DNA from 2 places in the Companilactobacillus zhachilii genome. Region 1 is predicted to be linked to the other one. Evidence: riboswitches for the same ligand, from Rfam matches in the RefSeq annotation. Region 1 holds a riboswitch; the other holds the start of a gene.
What was found. A riboswitch is a leader RNA that binds a small molecule or an ion and turns the genes downstream of it on or off. The one in region 1 is predicted to bind FMN.
Positions count from the first base shown of each region.

Region 2: it holds a riboswitch for FMN, as region 1 does, so the genes downstream of both, D1B17_RS06900 (ECF transporter S component) here and ribD (bifunctional diaminohydroxyphosphoribosylaminopyrimidine deaminase/5-amino-6-(5-phosphoribosylamino)uracil reductase RibD) in region 1, are expected to answer to the same signal.

Region 1 covers NZ_CP031933.2:1,342,012-1,354,107, reverse strand. The annotation lists gene D1B17_RS06175 (DUF2207 domain-containing protein) at 38-217, shown strand; gene D1B17_RS12600 (hypothetical protein) at 600-773, opposite strand; gene D1B17_RS06170 (M20/M25/M40 family metallo-hydrolase) at 872-2,092, shown strand; gene D1B17_RS06165 (YxeA family protein) at 2,732-3,118, shown strand; gene ribH (6,7-dimethyl-8-ribityllumazine synthase) at 3,211-3,684, opposite strand; gene ribA (GTP cyclohydrolase II) at 3,686-4,900, opposite strand; gene D1B17_RS06150 (riboflavin synthase) at 4,893-5,498, opposite strand; gene ribD (bifunctional diaminohydroxyphosphoribosylaminopyrimidine deaminase/5-amino-6-(5-phosphoribosylamino)uracil reductase RibD) at 5,498-6,544, opposite strand; FMN riboswitch at 6,667-6,799, opposite strand; gene D1B17_RS06140 (TetR/AcrR family transcriptional regulator) at 7,129-7,689, opposite strand; gene D1B17_RS06135 (SIR2 family NAD-dependent protein deacylase) at 7,849-8,829, shown strand; gene D1B17_RS06130 (hypothetical protein) at 8,819-9,670, shown strand; gene D1B17_RS06125 (glycerophosphodiester phosphodiesterase family protein) at 9,757-10,593, opposite strand; gene D1B17_RS06120 (UPF0158 family protein) at 11,345-11,749, opposite strand; gene D1B17_RS06115 (aldo/keto reductase) at 11,929-12,096, shown strand, end outside.
Region 2 covers NZ_CP031933.2:1,516,258-1,528,353, reverse strand. The annotation lists gene D1B17_RS06940 (hypothetical protein) at 1-405, opposite strand, end outside; gene D1B17_RS06935 (NAD(P)-dependent alcohol dehydrogenase) at 635-1,756, opposite strand; gene D1B17_RS06930 (CvfB family protein) at 2,123-2,992, shown strand; gene xerD (site-specific tyrosine recombinase XerD) at 3,005-3,925, shown strand; gene D1B17_RS06920 (RibT protein) at 3,937-4,329, shown strand; gene D1B17_RS06915 (segregation and condensation protein A) at 4,329-5,054, shown strand; gene scpB (SMC-Scp complex subunit ScpB) at 5,075-5,602, shown strand; gene D1B17_RS06905 (pseudouridine synthase) at 5,589-6,311, shown strand; FMN riboswitch at 6,665-6,785, shown strand; gene D1B17_RS06900 (ECF transporter S component) at 6,856-7,407, shown strand; gene D1B17_RS06895 (LysM peptidoglycan-binding domain-containing protein) at 7,490-8,659, shown strand; gene cmk ((d)CMP kinase) at 8,725-9,384, shown strand; gene der (ribosome biogenesis GTPase Der) at 9,400-10,713, shown strand; gene D1B17_RS06880 (HU family DNA-binding protein) at 10,900-11,175, shown strand; gene D1B17_RS06875 (tetratricopeptide repeat protein) at 11,245-12,096, shown strand, end outside.

The DNA.
Region 1 (12,096 bases):
AATAAAATTTAAGACACAATTAGAAAAGGAGAATTAAATGAATAACATTTGGAAATACGTTTTGGGCTTCTTTATTGCCCTGCTACTATTCTCATTCTTCATTCACATAATATTGCCACTGATTGTTATCCTAGCAATCATCGGTGGTATTTATTATCTCTATCGAAGACATCAAAATAATAAGTACACACCTGATGGGCGTAAAAAAGTAAACTAACACAGATAACTGTGACCTAAAAAGTCTGAGCCGATAATCATACGATTATTTGCTCAGACTTTTTTCATATATATGGTTACAAATTATCTTTCAAAATTGATACTCCGGTAAATTCAGAAATATATAATCAACACTTACATATCCGAGCCATTAAAAATCCTCATTCATTAAGTACAACAAGTACAACGAATACCCTAGTCGGAAGGAGCAAGAGATTTTGGTCACTGTGCAGGTGGCGTTAACACTTTAGTGTTTACACCACGGGACGAATTTTGAAACTCGCGGTTTGTTCGAGATTCAAAAGCGAGACAAAAGACCTTGACTTTTGTCGGTCCCCCATAGTGACCAAAATCTCTTGCTCCTGGAGGCGGCACATTTACGGCTATTTGCTAGGTCGATCAATATCTGCTGTTGCTGAAATCAACAACAATACTCCCCCAGCAACTGCCGCTGATAACAATTGTGAATTGCTAAACCATTTAAAAATAAAGCCCAATAAAGCCACAACTAATAGTAAAATCCCCAACCAACGGTCAAGTTTCATTAATAAATTCATTTTGCACGTCCTTTTATTATTAATTTTAAGCAAAAAATACTAAAATATAAGTTGATACGTTTATTACTAATATTATACATTATCTTGGAGGGCTTAAAATGGATAAAGCACAAAGACTAAGTGTTTTGGATGATTTGATCAAGTTAGAGACAGTTAATGGAAATGAGGAAATTGTCGCTAATTATCTAAAAAAGTTATTTGAACAAAATGGCATCGCCACTGAATTAAATAAATATGACGATAACCGCTACAATTTAATTGCTTCTATTAAAAAGGGTAACGGAAACTTTCTGGGATTTACCGGACATGAGGATGTTGTCCCTACTGTTGACAATGATAAGTGGAATTATGGTCCTTTCAACCCTAAGCATATTGATGGCAAAATCTTTGGACGTGGTACATCTGATATGAAAGGCGGTTTAGCTGGACTTGCTATTGCCTTAATTGAATTAAACGAAGATGATAACTTCAAAGGTAATATCAAGTTCATCGCTACCGTCGGTGAAGAAATTGGAGAACTCGGATCGGCCAAGCTTGCTAAAGAAGGTTACGTAGACGATGTTGATGCTTTAGTTGTTGGTGAACCAAGTAATTCATCATCTCGTCTAGCAATGGAAAAATTAATTGGTGCTGGTCTGATCGAAACCAACGGTCAAAAACCAGAATCACGTATTGCCGCCTTTTGCGCACACAAAGGTTCTGTAACTTACAAAGTCATTTCTCACGGTCGTGCTGCTCATAGTTCAATGCCTGAAGTTGGTATCAATGCTTTGGACAACTTAGTTGCATACTACAACAAACAAGCCGCTTATTTCCAAGAGCTAATTAAAACTGACGATGATGTCCTTGGTACTACTAAGCCATCCGTAACAATTATGAACGGTGGTAAACAAGAAAATACCATCCCTGATTATGCTGAAATGACTGTTAAAATCAGAACCATTCCAGAATATAACAACGATAAAATCATCACTGAGTTAAAAGATATCATTGATAAGATGAACCAAGCCGATCCAAGAATGAACTTAGAATTCAAACTTTCAAGCAGCAACTGGCCTGTTAAGACTGATATTGATTCCAAGTTCATGAAACTTGTTCGTGATAGTTATAAAGATGTCCTTGGAGTAAATATTTTAACCGTTGGTGCCCCTGGTGGTACAGATGCCTCACAATTTATTCAAGCTAATCAAAACTTAGATGTGGTTGTTGCCGGTCCCGGTAATGAATCAGCCCACCAAATCAATGAATTTGTCTTTGAAGATGACTACTTGAAGTACATTGATATTTATAAAACCATTGCTACTAAGTATTTTGGATAAGTGATATATTATTTTAAATTGAACATAATCAAAGACTAGACATTTTTCTGATTTATACCAAGAAAAATACCTAGCCTTTTTTATTTTCGATTCTATAACCAAACTTGGGAAAGAACACGATTTAGGATTGCTAACGCAATTTGCTTTGGGTGGAAAAAGCTATGTTTTGTCCCAAACTTTTTTGCAATAATATATCCTTACATACGTGTAGTACTAGTTGATTTTTAACTATATTTAAAATTAATTTTAAAATCCAAATATCCCCCCTTATCCTATGACTTTAATTACCAGTAACATAATAATATTGAAAATTACTCACTATTGATTTAGAAACAACGAATAACCTAGCCGGAAAGAGCAAGAGATTCTGGTCGCTGTGCAGGTGGCGTTAGGGATTTATCCTTTACACCACGGGACGACTTTTGAAACTCGCGGTTTTTGCGAGGTTCAAAAGCGAGATTCGAGACCGCTCTTTGGCTCGAATCGGTCCCCATAGCGACCAGAATCTCTTGCTCTTGGAGGCGGCATATTTAACTAGCACCACGAGTTTCCTTACATATTTGTAAGCAATTCGTAAGTAAATCAAATGTAAAAAAATAGTAAATTCTAATAACCTAGTCATAGGAGGAAAATTCACTTATGAGAAAATTATTGAAATCACTATTTTTAACAATTTCTATTATCGGATTAGTTTACGTTGGTGCTTGTGTTTATACAAAGGATCGGACAGATGATTTTGCCCAATTAATGGGACAATTCAATTTCCTAGTTAAAGAGGAACCACGTTTTGTTAAAATTGACAATGCCAAGGGAAAAGATGAAGACGGCTATGGAAATTACAACTATACCCTGACTAGTTACGACAAAGATGGTAATGAACATCCCATTAAATTCACTGGTATGGGCAAACTTAAACAAGGACACTTCCTAGAAGTTACTGCTAAGGGTGCTTACGTCATCACTTATAAAGAAGTTTTCAAAAATGACATGCCAACTAATGTGTACAACAAACTACAAACCGAATAACCCCAAACTAAAAGACACCTTCGAAAAATCATTTGATTTCTCAAAGGTGTCTTTTGGCATCATCAAATTACTTCACTCTATCGAATATTACCTTAGGCCAGCTCATCTATTTGAGCTTCAACACTAAGCATCTGCACAATTCCTGCAGCGCACTCGGTTCCTTTATTACCTGATTTACCTCCAGCACGATCAATTGCCTGAGCTAAGGATTCAGTGGTCAAAACGCCAAACATAACGGGAACCGCACCATGCAAGGACACTTGACTCAATCCGGCTGCAGTTTCTTTGCAGACATAGTCATAATGATTCGTCTCACCTTTGATAACCGCACCTAATGCAATTATCCCGTCGACTAAGCCACTCTTTGATAATTTATTGACGACCCGAGCTAATTCCAAGGCACCAGGTACATGGACAACTATAATTTGCTCAGAAGTAACCGCACTTTCTTGAAGCTTTTGAACTGCACCATGCAATAATGCGCTAGTAACGATACTGTTAAAATCTGCGACCACAATACCGATTTTCTTAGAACCATTAATTTGCTTAGTAGTAATTTCCTTCATTTTACTTTACCTCACTCAATATATGATGAAATTTCTCTTTTTTTGTTTTTAAATAATCTTGATTTTCCTTTGTTAAGCCCACTTCTAAGGGAATCCTTTGAACAACTTCGATTCCTGATTCTTGCAGTTGCTTGACCTTATCAGGATTATTCGTCATTAATTCTATTTGTTTAATACCTTTAGATTTAAGGATTTCAGCAGCAAGATCATAGTGGCGAGCATCTGCCGGCAAGCCAAGTGCCTGATTTGCTTCAACTGTATCCAGCCCTGTATCTTGTAAATGATAGGCGCGCAATTTATTAGTTAAACCAATTCCACGACCTTCTTGTCGTAAATAAATCACCGCACCGCGGCCAGCTTGTTCAATTCTCCGTAACGATTCCCGCAATTGCGGACCACAATCACAACGAAGTGAACCAAGAACATCACCCGTCAGACATTCACTGTGAACGCGCACTAATAACGGCTCCTTACCGGTAATATCACCTTTAGAGATCAATAAGTTTGGTTCTTTTTCTCCATCTCCAAATGCTTGTAACTGAAAATGCCCATAAGCTGTTGGCAAGTCAACGGTCGCGTAAGGTTTAATCTGTGCATTTTCCTGAAACTCTCGATACTTTAAAATATCGTTAATAGTCAAAAAATTGAGCTTATTTTGTTTGGCAAATAATTGTAAATCTTTTGTTCTAGCCATGTGACCATCTTCTTTAACAATCTCACAAATATAGGCCACTGGTGTAACTTCAGCAAGTTTGGCCAAATCAACCGCTGCTTCAGTGTGTCCGCCACGAGTTTTGACCCCACCATCTTTCGCAATGAGTGGAAAAATATGCCCTGGATGATAAAATCTGTCCCAATTACTTGTCGGATCAGCTAGAGTCTTGATCGTATCGGCACGGTCATAAGCTGAGATGCCTGTCGTAGTTGTTTTAGCATCCAAACTAACTGTGAAAGCTGTTCCAAAAGCATCTGTCCCGTGGGAAATCATTGGTTCCAGAGACAATCTTTGTGCCACTTGTTGACTCATCGGAACACACAACAATCCTTTGGCCTGACTGATCATTTGGTTAACTGTATAAGGCGTCGCAAAGTCAGCCAACCCAACCATATCTCCTTCACCTTCGCGATCAACGGCATCAGCGACAACTACTAATTGTCCTTGTTTTAAAGCTTTGATTGCTGATCCAACTCTTTGAATATACTCATCTTTACTCATAGTCAACTACCTCATTATTCATTTTCACGACATATTTACCTAAGATATCAGTCTCAATGTTTACTTTTTCTCCGGATTTCAATTGTCCTAAGATTGTTTCTTTTAACGTGTAAGGAATCAAGGCTACTTGAAACCAGTCTGATCCAACAGCAACAACCGTTAAGCTGACACCGTCTATTCCAATAGAACCTTTTTCGACAATAAATGGCATTTGGCTAGAATCTATTTTTAAAGTAAATACCTTAGAACTCGACTGTTCTTCAATTTTAGTTACTACAGCTGTCGTATCAACGTGTCCTAAGAGAAAATGGCCGTTCAAGCGTTCCGTCACTTGTAGAGCCGGTTCCAAGTTAACTAGACTGTTCAATTGCAGCTCATCGAAAGTAGTTCTCTTTAAAGTTTCTGGCATGGCATCAACCCAGAAGTCGTTATTTTGAAATTTAGTAATCGTTAAACATACTCCGTTGATCGAAATACTTTCACCAATTGCAAAATTCTCAGGGTCAATCAATGATGATGCAATCCTAATTTGTTCAGTTCCATGATTATCTTGCAGTTGCACGATTTTTCCTTGTCCTTTGACGATTCCTGTAAACATCAATACACCCTCTTTGCAGAAATTTTGATATCTGATCCTAATTGAGTAATTTGTTTGAACTTGAAATTCATCATCTCGGAAATTCCTGGTCCCCAAACACTTGGTAACCCAGTTCCCCCAATCAACTTCGGCGCAATATAGACAATTAAATTATCGACTAAATTACTTTTAACAAAGTCGGCATGAATATGACTGCCGCCTTCAATCAGCAAAGATTGAATTCCTTGTTGGGTCAAAAAATCAATAATTTTTCGTGGCGTCCAAACTTCATCAACTAAAACGTGAATGTTTTCTGGTAAAACTTGTTCATTTTTGTGATTAGTCAAAATATAGATGGGACCCTTTGTCTGAAAAATGGCTTGTTGTAAATCTAATTTTTGAGCATTATGAATCAATACAATCCTAAAAGGTGGAAATGCTGGATTCGACCGTATTGTTAATTTAGGATCATCAACTTTCAAAGTGTTTTCGCCAATCAAGATAGCTTGGTTCATCTGTCGTAATTTTTGAGTATCTTGAAAGGTATCCTTGCCAGTTAACATAGTGCGGTAACCATCTTTTTGATTGATTTTTCCATCCAATGACATGGCATACTTCAAAGTAATGAGTGGCCGCTGATTTTGAAAATAAAAATTATAAGCTGGGTTCAGTGATTCACTATTATCCAAATTGGTTACTTGAATATTATGCTGTTTCAGACGTTCAACACTTTTTCCCGCAACCAGTGGATTAGGATCAATTTGACCAATAACTACGCGCTTAAATCCCAGTTCAATTATTTTATTGACGCATGGTGGTGTCTTTCCTTGATGGCTACAAGGTTCTAAGGTCACATAAATTGTCGCTCCAGCGGCCTCTTTCTCATTTTTTAAATGACTAATGGCATCAATTTCAGCATGATTCTCACCAAAACGATGGTGATAACCTTTCGCTAAAATCTGACCATTTTTAACAATAACTGCACCAACTAAAGGATTTTGCCAAGTCTGACCCAATCCTTTTTTTGCTTGGTTTATTGCTATTTCTAAATACTGCTGATCTGTCAATCTTATTCACCCCACAAAAAAAAGGTCCCGCAAAAATGCGGGGCCCCATTATTTTTATTAAGCCAAATAAGACTTCTTTCGAAGACAATCTTAAATAAACGTACTGAGTACGAAAAAATCTTATTTTTCTTCTCCCATCCAGACTATACTGTCGGTTCCAGACTCACACTGGATCCACCGCAAAACGCGGGTCACGGACTTCAACATTTAGTTGTTACCGTCGGTCGGGAATTACACCCTGCCCCGAAGAAATCATTATTCAGTTTTCAAAAGCGATATTATCACAGTAAAAATATAATTGCAATGCGAGTTATTTAAATATGCCACCTCCAAGAGCAAGAAATTCAGGTCGCTATGGGGACCGTCTTGAGCCAAGGTCTCAAGACTCGATTTTGAACTTCGCAAAGTACGCGAATTTCAAAATTCGTTCCGTGGTGTAAGCACTAAAGTGCTAACGCCACCTGCACAGCGACCTAAATTTCTTGCTCTTTCCGGCTAGTCCATTGTTTGTTTTTGAATCAATATTTAAAATATTATTTTGCTATCAATGACTAGTGATTCCTAGTGGGCCAAAGTCCATAGATTTAACGTTCATGAAAGGCTTTATAACCACTTTCCACAAAATAATTCATTAATTTTACATCGTGTTTCCAGTCGGCTGTTCTTTGCCAATGATGTTGATAATTTACGTAAAATGAACCACGCAAAGTGTATTGAAACATCAAATCAGCATCTTTTTGATTGAGATTAGTCTTCTTCATAATATCTGGAATCATTCTGTCCTTTTCATGTGAATAAATTCGGCCGATAATATATTCGGTCAAATTAGAGTCCATGAACAAAGCCTGATATTTACCAGACTTAGCCACTCTTTGACATGCTGGAATAAATGACTCATCGTTAAATGGTCCATTTTCAGAAACTAACTGAAAATCAAGTGCATCATCTAATACCGCATTTAACACTGCGGTTATATTATCAAAATGCAAGTAAAAGGTCGTTCGTGTAATATCGGACCTTCGACATAACTTTGCTACAGTTATTTTTGAATATCCATTCTCTTCAACTAATTTCAAAAATGAATCCTTCACTATTTGTACGGTGTACAAGGTTCTACGATCAATTTTTCTGTTTATATTTGTCATTTTAAACTCCATTACACTTTCCCAGTTATGTTTAAAAAAATACAAATTCGTAATAACTGTTCTTAACTTTGATTCCCCATTAGTTAAAATAAACTTTATTAATTTCGTTACACCGTGTCAAGAATTTAATTAATAAACAACTTTTTGGAGGAAATCTTCATGATTTTTTATGAACAACTAGTTTTACAAGCACAACAAAGTTTTCAGAGTAACTATTCCACCTATGCGCAAGGAAAGACGCCCATAAAATTAAGCACTAAACAACCTGAAAAATATGAAACACAAATTGATCAATTTAGCAAAATGCTTAACGATGCAGAATATGTTGTAATCGGTGGTGCATCAGGATTATCAGCTGCTGGTGGCGGTGATTTCTATTACACTGATACGCCATCATTTTATGAAAATTTCGGAAAGTTTTCAGAGAAATATGGTTTTAAAGGTGCTTTCGCTGGTATGCAATATCCCTTCCCTAATCGTGAAACTTACTGGGGATACTTAGCAACATTTTTACATACAACTTTGAATGCCCCAGTCAGACAACCGTATCAGGATCTAGCAACAATTTTACAAGATAAAGATTTTGATATTGTAACTACTAATCAGGATACACAATTTATAAAAGAATTTGACGAGACTAAAGTTTCTGAAATTCAGGGAGACCACCGTTTCTTTCAATGTTCTAACGCTTGTACCGATGATGTTTGGGATGCAACTAAATCAATCGACCAAATGATCCAAGCTATGGGTGATGACACTCAGATACCGACTGACTTAATTCCCCATTGTCCACACTGTGGTGCTGAAGCGTTCCCATGGGTTCGTGGCTATGGTAATTTTTTGGAAGGAAAAAAATACCAAGAAGAATATACTAAGATTTCCAATGCACTTTTAAGTCATCAAGGTGCTAAAACATTATTCATTGAACTTGGAGTTGGACGTATGACACCTATGTTCATTCAAGAACCCTTCTGGACTTTAAGCTACAATTTACCAAACGCTAGTTATATTTCCGTAAATCGTGACAATGCCTTTTTACCTGAACAACTAGAAAACAAAGGTTTAGCCATGCAAAACGATATTGCTAAAGTATTACACGACGTCCGAAACCAGTTAGTTGAGGCTAAAAATGACAAGTAAATTAAATCAAGCCAAACAAATTTTAAATTCTGCTCCCCACGTTCTAGTCACTGCCAGTAATGGTTTTTCAATCGGTGAAGGTATCAATATTTTCCAAAATAACGACGATTTCCAAAAAATCCTAGGCGATCTCATTCCCAAGTATCATTTTAATTCTATCCTTTCAGCATTATCATATCCGTATGATAATCTTTTGGATGCTTGGCAAGTCTGGGCTCGTTTAATAAATTATTTTGTTGGAAATTATCACATCAGTCCACAAATGCAATCTTTGAAACAATTACTAAAAAACAAGGATTATTTAATTGCCACATCTAATGGTGAATATCACTTTAATCTCGCTGGTTTCAATGACGAATCCGTTTTAGCTACCGAAGGTGATTGGGGAACGGTTCAGTGCTTTGGTTCACATGATAATAGACAAGAAATTAAGTCACTACCAATTGCTGAAAAAATCCTCGCTGCTGACAAAGAAAATCAGCTTACCTTTGACTCATTACCTAAGTGTGAAACTTGCGGAAATATACTATTGCCTCATCTACCATTCAATGCAAAATATCTTAAACCCGTTCAAAGTCAAGAGAAGTTTTCGGCCTTTCTAAATTCAACAATTTCTATGCATAACCCTTTAACTGTTTTAGAATTGGGCGTTGGACAAAATCATCCTAATTTGCGCAAACCAATATTCGACATGCTGGCATTAGCTCCACAAGCCAATTATATTATCATCAATCGTGACCACATCGTTATTCCAGATTCAATTAAAAAGCAAACTATTGAATTTTCAGGAAATATTGAAGATGTTTTACGAGATCTTACAGCGCCACAAAGCACAATTTAAAAATAAATAACCATCTATTTTCAACCAATTTTAATGTAGGTCGAAAATAGATGGTTATTTGGGTTTTATTTACAATTACCTAAGTCTTAAATTAAATGACTTCTGTACTCGTTCAATACATCTGGCCAATCAGTTTGAATCGCATTGATTCCAAAATCTAGTGTTTTCGTCCAGCTTTGATCCATCCCTGACAATAGTGCTAAATTGTCGTCCAATCCGCCAAACAAAACATTCTTATCATTCAATCTGATACTGTTGCTAAGAAACATGTAATCACCATTGCGATATTTATCAAAAGACGGTGCATTAACTAGTTCAAAACGTAAACCTTTTTCAATAATTTCAAATCCAACAATATTCAAATTAGGATAATCAGCTAGAACTTCTAATTCCTCTACATTGGTGACAATCGGAAAATATAAATATTGCACCGAATGATTATTCAGTTTTTCTAAATACTCACGTTTAACTGGTGATTTCAAGATAAAGTATTCTCGCATCACTTCATAATTATCTAGCTCTGGCAAGAACGTATCCCAATAATCCCATGATCGATCAATATTTAAGAAGACATCATGATTTATATGGTTATAGAAATAATCGAACGTTTCGACAGACTTAGAAATCGTATCGCCTAAAGCATTTCTAAAATGTTTAGAGTTAATCTCAGCTGTCGAAAGCTCTTGAATATTACGATTTTCATCCAAAAGACGTTTTTCTCCCCCATCGTGGAAAACGAAGAAGTCGTTATCAGTCGACATAGAAATATCCATCTCAACAATATCAGCATGTTGCAGTTGTGAAACTTTAACCGCGTCGCTCGTATTCTCAATAATGTTTCCACCATGTGAACCACGATGAACAATAATTAAGAATTTATTCTGATGTAGTTTCTTTAAAAATTTACTCGGATTAACTTTCATGTTTCTTCCTTACGTATAAAATCATTTGTTCAACATTAACAGAAGAATATCTTGTTGCGATTCTTTCTCCCACCATGATGTGATTACATCATAACATCACGAAAAAAAACATGTTGGCTAAAATATACGAATAAATAACTAAATTTAAAAAGTGCATTCAAGTTCTAAACAAAGCTGGTATTGTCTTTAAACATGCGGCATCAGCGGGTAACAAAACATAACTTTTTCCACTTAAAACAAATGATTCTAGTAATCAAATATCGGATTACTAGAATCGTTTAATTTAATATTCGAAAATTAAACATGTTCGTACTACTCTCTTTTCCCCGATAAATCCACCGAAAAGAAATTTCTAATAGCTTTTAGTGCTACGATATTTATGATAAATATAATAATCTTGGAGATATCATAAGATGCGAAAAAGATTAAGACGGCTACTAATAATAGTCTGGGTTATACAAATAATACTGTTTATATTAATAGCAAAAAAAGCAGGCTTATCTAGTGTCACACCTATTTTTGCTTACAATCGACCACAAGGTGTTTTCGGATGGACTTTCATGATAACTTTATTGTTATCAGCCATACATATGATTTATTACCATCTAATTGAACCAACAAAATAGCTAAAAGGGCAACCAGATAAATGATTTGGTTGCCCTTTTTAGCTATTTAATATTACAGCAAGAAAAATCAATACAATTTCACCTGAAGACAATTTTTAGTAATTGATTTGTAAGTTCCTTTAGTATCATTTATCTATAATATTAAGCTTATTTTCCTCACACCACGCACAAGCAATATTTTTATAAGTTGCATCTTGAAAATCGTACCATTCTTGTGTGATGCCAAATTGGTCAACTAAATTACGAAAATAGTGAAATGCTCCGCGACCATTAATGGCATTCTCAAGTTGGCTTTGTTGCCCTTCATCTTTAAGATTCCAAATGAATTCTTCCATAATGTGATAATCATTTATATCATATTTAGAAGGCAACATGATATGACTATCAAAATCATCTTCAATATCATCGGCTTCCTCATCGTCATACTCCGAAGTAAAAGAAATAGTTTGGGTCTTTTTATCATAATAGTAATTTACATCATCCCCTGCACCTTTAATTGCTTCAAGAACTTCGCTAAATTTTACATTCATCGTTTGATACCTTCTTAATTATTTAATTCAATATTATTAGACTAATCTGACGTTATATATAATACTCCTATTAGATATGCTCCTAACTCTTCTTTATACTAATCAAAATCAGTTATTATTGAGTAACCGTTTCCACTGTATTACTATTGAATGGTAAGAATAATCGGGAGGTTGAGGATATGTACACTGCATCAAAAAATCGTTATGAAAATAATTCAGTTCGCCACGCTGGTAAGACTGGTTTAATGTTACCACCAATTTCGCTAGGATTATGGCGTCACTTCGGTAGTGCTGATCCATTTAGTGATCGCCGTGATGTGATTTTACATGCTTTTGACAAAGGGGTA
Region 2 (12,096 bases), 170 kb from region 1:
GAAAATTCCCTTAGTTAAATAACCACTCCACGTCCAACCAGAAACTTTTTTGTCACTCGAAGTAACGTAATAGTAAGTGCGAGAATGATGTTTATCAACACGAACTGACATTTCTTTAGTCGCATACCAAGTAGTTCGGTACTTATCTAGAGTAGTTTTCCTAGTCAATTCAACGGTTGGCTTATCTGCCATAAATAGTGCTGAATACAGATTACCCTTTGAATCCTTAGAGTGATAGGCGGTTTTAGAAATCTTTTTGACCGATCCATTACCAGTATATGTATGTTTCTCAGCCTTTTTTGAACTTGCTTGTGCCAAAACAGTGGTATTAGTTGTTAATGGCAGGGCAGTTAGTGGTAAGGAAAAAATTAAGAGTGCAAATGTTAAATTCTTCATGCTTTTCATGAAAAATTCCTCCATAAAATATTTATAAAAGCCAGTCAACAATTGACTTGAGAGTATTTAATCATATTTTATTTGTGAATACCAACAATTTGTCACTCCCAACATACTTTATATCGCAGCATAAACGTGGAACAAAGCCTAGCTTTTTCCGCTTAAAACAAAATGGAGCCAGCAATCCAAAATCGGATTACTGGCTTCATTTGTCTTAATATTTAAAAATTATTGTTAATTAGTCTTCTGGTTTGTAGTCTTTATCGATAATCAAAATAGGTTTGATTGTTTTACCACTGACAGAATCAGCGTCGGCTTCGTTGATTTGATCAAAGTCATAGAACTTTTCAGTTAAATCGAATGGGAAGACGCCCATTTGATAGAATTTGATTAAACGTGGAATGTCAACTTGAGGAATTGAATCACCCATATTTACACCAACAATCTTTTTGTCATCAACACAAAGATCATTCCAAGTGCTGATTTCGATATTGTGTGGTGTGACAGCAATTGTAGCTGATGTACCACCTTGTGTTAATGCGGCAATAGAATCTTTCATTACTGCGGCAACACCAGTTGTATCAACAGCCCAGTCAACTCCTAGACCACCTGTGATTTTCTTAATAGCGGCAACTGGATCTTCATTCTTACTATTAATGATGTCAGTAGCGCCCATTTTCTTGGCTAATTCCAAACGTGAGTCAACGATATCAACGGCAATGACGTTAACACAGCCAGAAATCTTACCAGCCATCATAGCGGCAAGTCCGACAGCTCCGGTACCAAAGACAGCAATCGTATCACCAGGCTTTGGTTGAAGTGTATTGAAGACAGTACCACTACCAGTTACGTAGCCACAACCTAGAGGTCCGAGTTTTCTCAAATCAAGATCCTTAGGGACTTTCACAGCGTTACGTTTATCAATAACAGTGTGAGTAGTGAAGGAAGATTGATTGAACATATCGCTAACGTGATGGCCATCTTCTGTGAAGTGATCAGAGCCATCAGGACGAGTACCTGATAAGTTTGAAGCGGCATATTTACGACATTGTGTAGGTTTACCCTTTAAACAATTGTCACATTCACCACATGAATAAAATGACATGATAATGTGGTCGCCAGGTTTGAAGTTTGTAACGTTTTTACCAACTTTTTCGACGATTCCTGAACCCTCATGTCCAAGAACAACAGGGAAGTTAAAGGCGGCATCACCTTTACGCAAAGCTTCATCAGAATGGCAAATACCTGAAGCAACGACTTTAACTTGTAAACCGTCGTCAGTCATATCAGCCAATTCGACATCATCCTTAATTACAAATGGATCATTTACTTTATCAACAACAGCAGCTTTAATTCTCATACAAAATCCCTCTCTCTGGATAAATAATATATTGAAAACGTTTACCACGGTGAAAATTATTTCACTAATAATAACTAAATTCAATCTTGTATTTTTAAAAAAGCTAAATTTTATAAATATTATTGAAAAATTGTCGAAAATTAATTTCAAATTAACGTCGAAATAAGTTTTATGTAACGTTCAAATACGGTAAGATATATACTGATTAAATAACATGTTGTGCTTGTTAGATATTGCTTGCTCTTTCAGGCTAGTTTTTCAGTGCAAATAACGATTAATTGTAACCTTTTGTTTATTTCAAATTCATTAAATTATGAAATATATGAACTGGCACAACACGTTAAATACAAAAGAGTATGGTGAAAAATGGATATAACAGAATTATACGGTCAAGTATTGTCTGGTACAGTAACTGACCTTAATAAAGATGAAGCATTTGTTCAAATCGAAGGATACACGTTTGCTTTAGATCTTAATGAATTAACTGAAATACCAGAACTTGGCGATGAAGTTGCTGGTTTTGTATATGAAAATCAAGCTCACAAAAATAAAATGACAACCGTTATGCCTTTTATTACACAAGGTGTTTGGGATTTTGCGGAAGTAACAGATGTTCGAACTGACTTAGGTGTTTTTGTTAATGTTGGTTTGGAAGATAAAGACTTTGTAGTTTCTTTGGATGATTTACCACTTGAACATAATGAATGGCCTAAAAAGGGCGATAACTTGATGGTTAAGTTAGAAATTGATCATAAGGGTCGTTTATGGGGGAAATTAGCCGATATTGAGCTTTACACCCAAATTGCTCGTAGTCCCGAACGTGAAATGAAAACTTTGTTGAATAAAGATGAAGAGGGAACAGTTATTGCCATTCGTGAATCTGGAGCTTTTGTTATGACTGACAGTTATTACATGGCTTTCATTCATAAGACTGAGCAAGGTCAACCTTTGCATATTGGACAACATGTCAAAGCACGGGTCATTGGTTCAAGTCACAGACGTTTAAACTTATCAATGAAGCCTCGCGCTTATGAAGAAATTACTCCCGATGCACAGATGATCGTGGCTGTTTTAGAGCATTCACGTGACAATAAGATGCCCTATACTGACAAGAGTGATCCAGATGAAATCCGTGAATATTTTGGTATTAGTAAGGGTAGCTTTAAACGTGCGCTCGGTAATTTGATGAAACAACGTAAAATTGAGCAAAAAGATGGCTACACGTATCTAAAATAGAGGTGATAATTTATGAGTGATAAATTATCTATCAAAAATCAAGTTATGATTGATATGATTGCCGATTATGCGCGTTATTTACGCTTAGATCGGGGATTATCAAAAAATACGATTATTTCATATCAGACAGATATCTTAGAATTTAGTAGTTTTTTGGAAAAGAGACAGATTAAATTTTATCCGGAAGATCACTTTGTAGTAACGCAATTTTTTGCCGAGCAAGATAAAATGAATAAGTCAAAGACCTCCCAAATGCGGATGTTCTCTTCACTACGTAAGTTTTATCAGTGGATGGAAATTGTTGACAAGGTTAAAGTCAATCCGATGAATGAGCTGGATGCTCCTAAAAAAGGGACACATTTGCCAGTTGTTTTATCAATGGACGAAGTTAACTCCTTGATTGAATCACCTGATGTATCAACTTCTCTTGGTGTACGTGACCGGACCATTTTTGAAGTCATGTATGCAACCGGATTGCGTGTCAGTGAACTAGTTAATTTAAGTATGGATGATTTACATTTGGACTTGAAGTTAATTAAGACATTAGGTAAAGGTGATAAAGAACGGTTGTTGCCAATTGGTGATACAGCGATTGCTTGGTTAAAGAAGTATTTTGCGGAAACACGGGCAGAATTGGTGGCCGAGTATGGTCCCCAAAAAGAAGTCTTTTTGAATTTCCGTGGCAAAAAGCTAACCCGACAATCTATTTGGCGAATGATTAAAAAGTATATCGCCCAGGTTGGGATAAAAAAAGATGTCACACCGCACACTTTGCGGCATTCATTTGCGACTAATTTATTAGAAAATGGCGCCGATTTGAGAGTTGTTCAAGAATTATTGGGGCACTCTGACATTTCGACTACCCAAATTTACACGCACGTTAACAAAACACATATGAAACAAGTGTATAATGAATCATTTCCACGTGCTTAGGAGGAGAGTCAATGCTTAATAAATATAGTGATGAGAATAAAAAAATTGCAATGGGGTTTTTATCATACATCACGGACCTCAAAGATTTAGATAATTTGGAACAAGAACTGGAACTTTATTCAGAAGACGAAAATCGGCAACTTTATTTATGGAAAAGTAACCTAGATGATTTCTCTGGAATCGTGGCATTGTCTTTTTCAGAGCGAACGGTCTTTGTTGAATATATTTCATTGAATCCGTCTTATCGTTCTCAAAGCAATATTTTTAAGATTTTTGATGATATTCAACAAAAGTCTCCTAAGCGGGTTATTTTGGCCAACTTCGGTTTAAATGCAGAGTTGATTCAATGGCGTAAAAATAAAGAGAAACTCGAAAAAGATAAAGACATGGAAGAAACAGATTGATGCAAAAATTAAATTTAGTCTTAACAGATTTTGAAGGCCCTATCGACTTGTTGTTGCATTTGATCAAAGAATCAAAAGTAGATATTTACGATATTCCAATTGCACAAATTACTCAGCAATACATTGATTATTTGAACGGTATGAAAGTTTTACAACTGGATATTGCCGGAGACTATTTGGTGATGGCGTCTACTTTGATGTCAATTAAAAGTAAAATGCTGTTACCACAAGCTCCAGATGAAATTGATGACGAATTTGAAGCTGATGATCCTCGTGATGAATTAGTTTCGCAATTGTTAACGTATCAAACATATAAACGTGTAGCGGCTTATTTTGAGGAAAAGGAACAAGTCAGAAAGCAGCAGCTCGATAAAGAAGTAAGTTTACCGACGACACAATTAGAACAATTTTTAGAGCCTGGTTCGGTTGTGTTGGACGACTTAGCATCAACGTATGCTGAATTGTTGCGGGAAAAAAAGAATCGTCAACCAGAGACTGAAACGATTGAGAATGAAACGTTGTCAATTGAAGATGCGACGAATAATATCATGAGCGAATTAAAGACTGTTAAACGTACGACATTTAAGGCTTTATTGAAGTTACATGATAATATTGAAGAAATCGTAACAGACTTTATGGCAATTTTGGAATTAGCTAGCAAGCAATTGGTGATAGTTCAACAAGCCGATTTTAAAAGTGAATTATTTATTGAATTGAGGAATTAAACGTGTATCAAGCAAAGATAATGGCACTATTATTTGTTGCCGGTGATCAGGGAATCAAAGAAAAAGACCTAGCAGGACTTTTGGAGATCGATAGTGCTGCCTTGCGTCAAAATATTGAAGAACTAAAAATTAAATTAATGACCGACGTTGATTCTGGAATTCAGTTGGTTGATTTCAATGATGTTTATAAACTAGTTACGAAAAATGAATTTGCAGAATTGCTAACAAAGTATTTTAAAGCCGGTCTTGGTTCTAAGTTGAGCCAAGCGGCCTTAGAAGTGTTGTCAATAATTGCTTATCGTCAACCGATCACAAGAATAGAAATTGACGAGATTCGTGGTGTTCAAAGTTCTGGTAGTTTGAATACTTTGTTGATGAGAAAGCTGATCAAGGAAAATGGTAAGAAGAATGTCCCAGGACATCCTAACTTATATGTTGTAACAGATGAGTTTTTTGACTATTTTGGAATTAAAAGTATCGAAGAATTACCAAAAATAGAAAAATTTGAAGATAATTCAAATATGGGAGATATTAATGGAGAAAGTTAGATTACAAAAATTCATGGCTGACGCAGGAGTTGCTTCACGTCGTAAGTCAGAAGAGATGATTGCAACTGGCCACGTTAAAGTTAACAATAAAGTGGTTACTGAAATGGGCGTTAAAGTCGACAATCATGACAAAATTGAAGTTGATGGGATGCCTTTACAAGAAGAAAAGAAACGTTATATTTTAATGTACAAACCACGTGGTGTTATTTCAGCGGTAAAAGATGATAAAGATCGGAAAGTTGTTACCGATTTATTGGAAGAAGATGTTCAAGAACGTGTTTATCCAATCGGTCGACTAGATTATGATACTTCTGGTTTGTTGTTATTAACCAATGATGGTGAGTTTGCTAACCATTTGATGCATCCACGCTATCACGTTGATAAGACTTATGTTGCTAAAATTGAAGGTATTTTGGCAACCGAAGAAATCAAGAAGCTAGAAAATGGTATTAAATTAAAGGGATATACAACTTCTAAGGCTAAAGTAAAGGTCATGTCAAAAGACAAGAAGAAAAACTCGTCAATTGTTAAGATTACAATTCATGAAGGCCATAACCATCAAGTTAAGAATATGTTTGATGCAGTCGGACATAAGGTTGAAAAACTGGCCCGTGAAAGTTATTCATTCTTGACATTAGATGGTTTAGTTTCTGGTAAATATCGTGATTTGACACGCCAAGAAGTGGCAGAATTGAAAAAGAACAAGTAGGGACTAGGAAACAACTATCCTGTGACTATAAAAGATGAAATAAAACATGCTTGTAAAGCTATGTTTTATTTCACCTTTTTTTCATAACTGCACACTTTCTGCACATTTTCTGAATATTTTGCGTTTATAAACAATTAAGTTGCGCATATTTTTATGAAAAATGGCTTAATTGGTTGGTCGTTATGTGTTTGTGCCGTTAGCAATGTCTTTAAAAATGTTAGTCAAAATATTGGAGATAATTGATAATTTACAAGATTTTTGCAAACGTATACAATTTAGTTATAGACGTTATGAATATTGATTAGTTGTAATTTACCCAATATCTGCTATATTGAGAGTATAAAATTTAATAAATTGGTTTTCAGGGCAGGGTGAGATTCCCGACCGGCGGTATAGTCCGCGACCCAACTTAGGTTGGCCGAATGGGTTTGATTCCCATACCGATAGTTAAAGTCTAGATGAAAGAAAACAGAGTAAGGTCTGTTTTGGTGTGCCCAAAATAGGCCTTTTTTCTTTGGAAATCGATTGAGGAAGGTTGATTCTAATGGGAAAGAGTACATACAAGTTTCAAGCAATCGTGGGGGTTTCAATTTTTGCAGCATTGGGAACAATTTTAATGTTCTTCGAGTTTCCAATTTTGATTTGGATGCCTTTTTTGAAAGTTGACCTGAGTGATGTCGTTACTATCATTGGGACCTTTGCATATGGACCTGTGGGAGGAATTTTGATAGCTTTAATTAAGTCGATGGTCCATGTTATTGTGACTGGTAGTGGTGTAGCTGGTTTAATTGGTAATGGTGCAGCATTTGTCGGTTCAGTATCGTTATTAATACCATTCAATTATTTCTGGAAAAAAGATCAAAGAGCGATGGCAATTATTGCCGGGACAGCTTCCATGACCATTATTATGTCGGTTTTGAACTATTTAGTAGTTATGCCATTGTACATGAATGTTGTCGGGATGAAGTTAAATATGAATCTAGCACAATATGTTGCTACAGGCGTAGTTCCATTCAATATTGTTAAGGCATTAATCTTATCAGCAGCCGTAATTATCGTTTATCCTCGAATTAAAGGTCATTTTGCTATCAAATAGGGAAATTTTATAAATCTTTAAAGAAAAATTTTAAACTTTTATGATATGCTTTAAGAGATAGAAATTAGGAGGTTGGTTTTTAATGGCCGATAATGATAAAAACAATATGTCTGGCGATTCACGTGTTCCTAAATCCACTCAAGGACTAGAGGGATCTGTCAGTCTTGAGGATTTGAAAAAATATCATCTAATTAATACAGGTGATGGTGACACACCAACAAATGATACCGTTTCTGATGCTCAAACTTCTAATGATGAATCTCCACAAGCAAGTGCTGAACCAAGTGACGCTAATAACGTTGCCGAAAATAATCAATCAGCACCTGAAGCTGAAGATCATCTTCAATCTGAAGAAAGCAATGATCATTTAAGTGAAGCAAAACAAGATTCAGATCTTGATAATTCCAATGATGCTAAGTTTGTTCCAGTACCACCAGTTATGCCATCACATTCAGAGAAAACTGATGAGGCTAAGTCTCATGCTGATTCTGAACCAGAAGCAGCTGAATCTAAGGCCGAACCCAAGACCGACCAAGAAGATGTCAAGCCTTGGGAAAAGAGTTTTGATTCTGATACAGATGATGACGGACATGTTTCACGTGCAGTTTCAAAGGAGAAGCAACGTGGTAATCATACCTTAGTTGTTACCTTAGTTATTGCTTTGATCGTGATTATGTTTACACCCGTAGTGATCAACGCTGTTAAGGGTAGTGGTAGTGGTGATCTAGATAGCACCCAATCAACAAAATCAGTTGAGAATAAGGATAAAGCTACTAGAGAGAAAAAGGCCGCAGCCAAAAAGGCTGCTGCTAAGAAGAAAGCTGCTAAAGAAGCTGCCGATAAAAAAGCCGCTGCTGAAAAGAAGGCTGCTGCCGCTAAGAAAGCCGCAGAATCAGAAAATAAGAAGAGTAGTTCTAATAGTAATAACGCTTCTAATGCTGACAACAACAGTAACGCCTCAGACAATACAGCTTCTGACAGTACAAACAGTAATCAAACAACAAGCAATGCTGATTCACAACAATCACAAAGTAATCAACAAGCTTCTGATAATAATTCAGCAAACAATTCAACCAATAATTCTACATCGACATCAACTGATAACAGTAATAGTGCCTCATATTACACTGTCAAAGCTGGTGACAACTGGTTTAGAATTGCATACAACAACAATCTAACAACTGCTCAATTAAAGAGTATGAATGGAAATGTTGGTACATTAACACCAGGTACAACACTAAGAGTTAAATAAATTTAAGTTTAAGTGTAGGGTCTCTGACAATTTTGTCTGGGCCCTTTTATTAAGGAGAGAAATTAATGCAAATTGCTATAGATGGTCCAGCTTCAGCAGGAAAGAGTACAATTGCTAAGTTGATTGCAAAGAAATTAGATTTTGTATATTGTGATACCGGCGCAATGTATCGTACAGTAACATTACTTGCAAAAAAGCATAATGTAGGTTATGGTGATACTCTCAATATTTTAAAATTAATGTCAGAACATAAAATTCATTTTCTTAATAAGGAAGATGGCCAACATGTTCTTTTGGATGATGAAGATGTTTCTGATGCAATTAGAACTGAAGAGATCACTAATAATGTCTCACAAGTTTCTGCAATCAAGGAAGTAAGAACTGAATTAGTTGAAATGCAAAGAGATATGGCCAATGATGTAGATATTGTTATGGATGGTCGCGATATCGGGACAACTGTCTTACCAAATGCTGAAGTCAAAATCTTTTTAATTGCGAGTGTTGAAGTTCGGGCGCAAAGACGTTTTAAAGAAAATATTGAACGTGGTATCAATACACCTTTGAAGGAGTTGCAAGATGAGATTGCAGCCAGAGATTATAAGGATTCACATCGTGAAATTTCACCTTTAAAGAAAGCAAACGATGCCATTGAAGTTGATACTTCTGATATGACCATTGAACAAGTAGTTGAGCGAGTAACTGAAATAGTTAATGAACATAAGTAAGCAGGGAGGCAAAATATGTCTGTTCCAGTAGTTGCGTTAGTAGGGCGCCCCAATGTTGGGAAATCTACAATTTTCAATCGAATTATTAATGAAAGACTTTCGATTGTTGAAGATACACCCGGTGTTACACGTGATCGAATTTATTCCCGTGCCAGTTGGTTAGGGAAAGAATTTCGTTTAATTGATACTGGTGGTATTGAAATGAGCGGTGAAAAAATGTCCGTTCAAATTAAAACACAAGCTGAGATTGCGATTGATGAAGCTGATGTTATCGTCTTTATCACTAATGGTCAAAATGGTGTAACTAAAGAGGATGAAGATGTTGCTAAGATTCTTTATCGGACAAACAAGCCAGTTATTTTAGCTGTTAACAAAGCCGATAATCCTGAACAACGTCAAAATATCTATGATTTTTATGCATTAGGTTTTGGTGATCCAAACCCAATCTCTGGCTCCCAAGGTACTGGCCTAGGTGATTTATTGGATGCAATCGTTAAGGCATTTCCAAATGATGATAAGGCTGAAGAGGATGATACGATTAAGTTTAGTTTCATTGGTCGTCCAAATGTTGGTAAATCATCATTAGTTAACGCCATTTTAGGTGATGAACGTGTTATTGTTTCCGACATGCAAGGAACAACGCGTGATGCAATCGATACTAAGTATCATGATGAAAAGCTTGATAAAGACTTTACTATGATTGATACTGCAGGTATCAGAAAACGTGGTAAGGTCTACGAAAATACTGAGAAGTACTCAGTTTTACGTGCTTTGAGTGCGATTGATAAATCTGATGTCGTCTGTGTTGTTTTGAATGCTGAAGAAGGTATTCGTGAACAAGATAAACGTGTTGCCGGATATGCTCACAATGCCGGTAAGGGTGTCATCATTGTCGTTAACAAATGGGATACTTTGAAAAAAGATACTAATACGATGAAGGACTTTGAAAATCAAATAAGAACCGAATTTCAATATTTGGCATATGCTCCGATTCTCTTTACTTCAGCAACTAAGAATCAACGTCTTGATCAAATCCCTGAATTGGTTGAACGAGTTTATGATAATCGTGAACGTCGTATTCAATCATCAGTCTTGAATGATCTTTTGTTGAGAGCTACTTCAATTGCTCCAACTCCATTAGTTAATGGTAAGAGATTACGAATTTACTATATGACGCAAGTTGCAGTTCAACCACCAACATTTGTTGTCTTTGTGAATGAAACTGAATTGTTGCATTTCTCATATGAAAGATTCTTGAAGAACCAATTGCGAGAAACTTTTGACTTTGAGGGAACACCAATTAAGATTCTTCCTAGAAAACGAAAATAGGCTAGAACGACGGTATTTTATCCGTTTTTATAAATATAATTATATTTTAGAAGAATTATCGTAAAAAAAACGGTAAATGCTTGTCACAACGGCGTTGCTATGGTATTTTTGTAAATAGAATAATGAACGCATTAATAAAAGTTCATGTGTTCTAAAATTTTTACAATTTTCCGGAGGTATTCACATATGGCAAATAAAGCTGAACTTATTGATAGTGTAGCAAGTAAAACAGGCTTGACAAAGAAGGATGCAACTTCTGCTGTTGATGCTGTTTTCGAAACAATTCAAGAAAACTTATCAGAAGGTAACAAAGTTCAATTAATCGGCTTTGGTAACTTCGAAGTTCGTCAACGTGCTGCTCGTAAGGGTCGTAACCCACAAACTGGCGAAGAAATTAAAATTCCTGCAAGCAAAGTTCCAGCATTCAAACCTGGTAAAGCTTTGAAGGATTCAGTTAAATAATTAATTTAACTATCAAAGGGGCGGTCTGATGACCGTCTTTTTTTACGCAAAAATATTGGAGGTATTATTTTGAGTAAAGCAGATGAAGTTATTCAAACAATTGATGATGGAGATTTTTCTCAAGTTGATAGTTTGATTCAAGATTCACTTTTGGAAGATGACGACCAAACCCAATTTTCATTGGCAGAGACATTGATGAGTCGTGGCCTCTCAGTGCAAGCTAAGACGATTTATGACCATCTTCTAACCATTTACCCTACTGAGGGTCAAATCCTCTCTAGATTGGCTGAAATTGCTGTTTCTGACGGTGATAGTGACCAAGCGTTGGATTATATTTCTCAAATCGCACCAGATTCGCCTGCTTATGCCGAAAATCTCTTGGTTTCTGCAGATATTTATCAATCACAAGGTCTCTATGAAGTTAGCGAACAAAAACTTCTTACCGGTATCCGTGAATACCCCGATGAGGAAGTCTTTAAATTTGCCTTGGCAGAAGTTTATTTCGATGAGAATAAATTTAGCAAGGCCTTAACGTATTATGATATGTTGCTTGATATGGGTATTAAGAACTATTCAGGAATTTCAATCGTCTTTCGTAAAGCTAGTTCTTTAGCAGGGGATGGTCAATACGAAGCTGCCATTAGTGAATATGAGAAATTGAATGCTCTGGAATTAAATGAAGACGCACAATTCCAATTAGGGTTCTTATATAATCAAGTGAAGAATTATAATAAATCTATTGCCATTTTAGAAAAACTCTTGGAAACTAATCGTGATTATCCAACCGCTTATCCAATTTTGGCAGAGGATTATTTGAATATTAAAAAGAATGAAGATGCCTTTAAGTATGCTCAACTTGGTTTGAATTTGAATGAATTAGATGATCGTTTGTATCAAATCGCTTTTGATGCCGGAACTGCA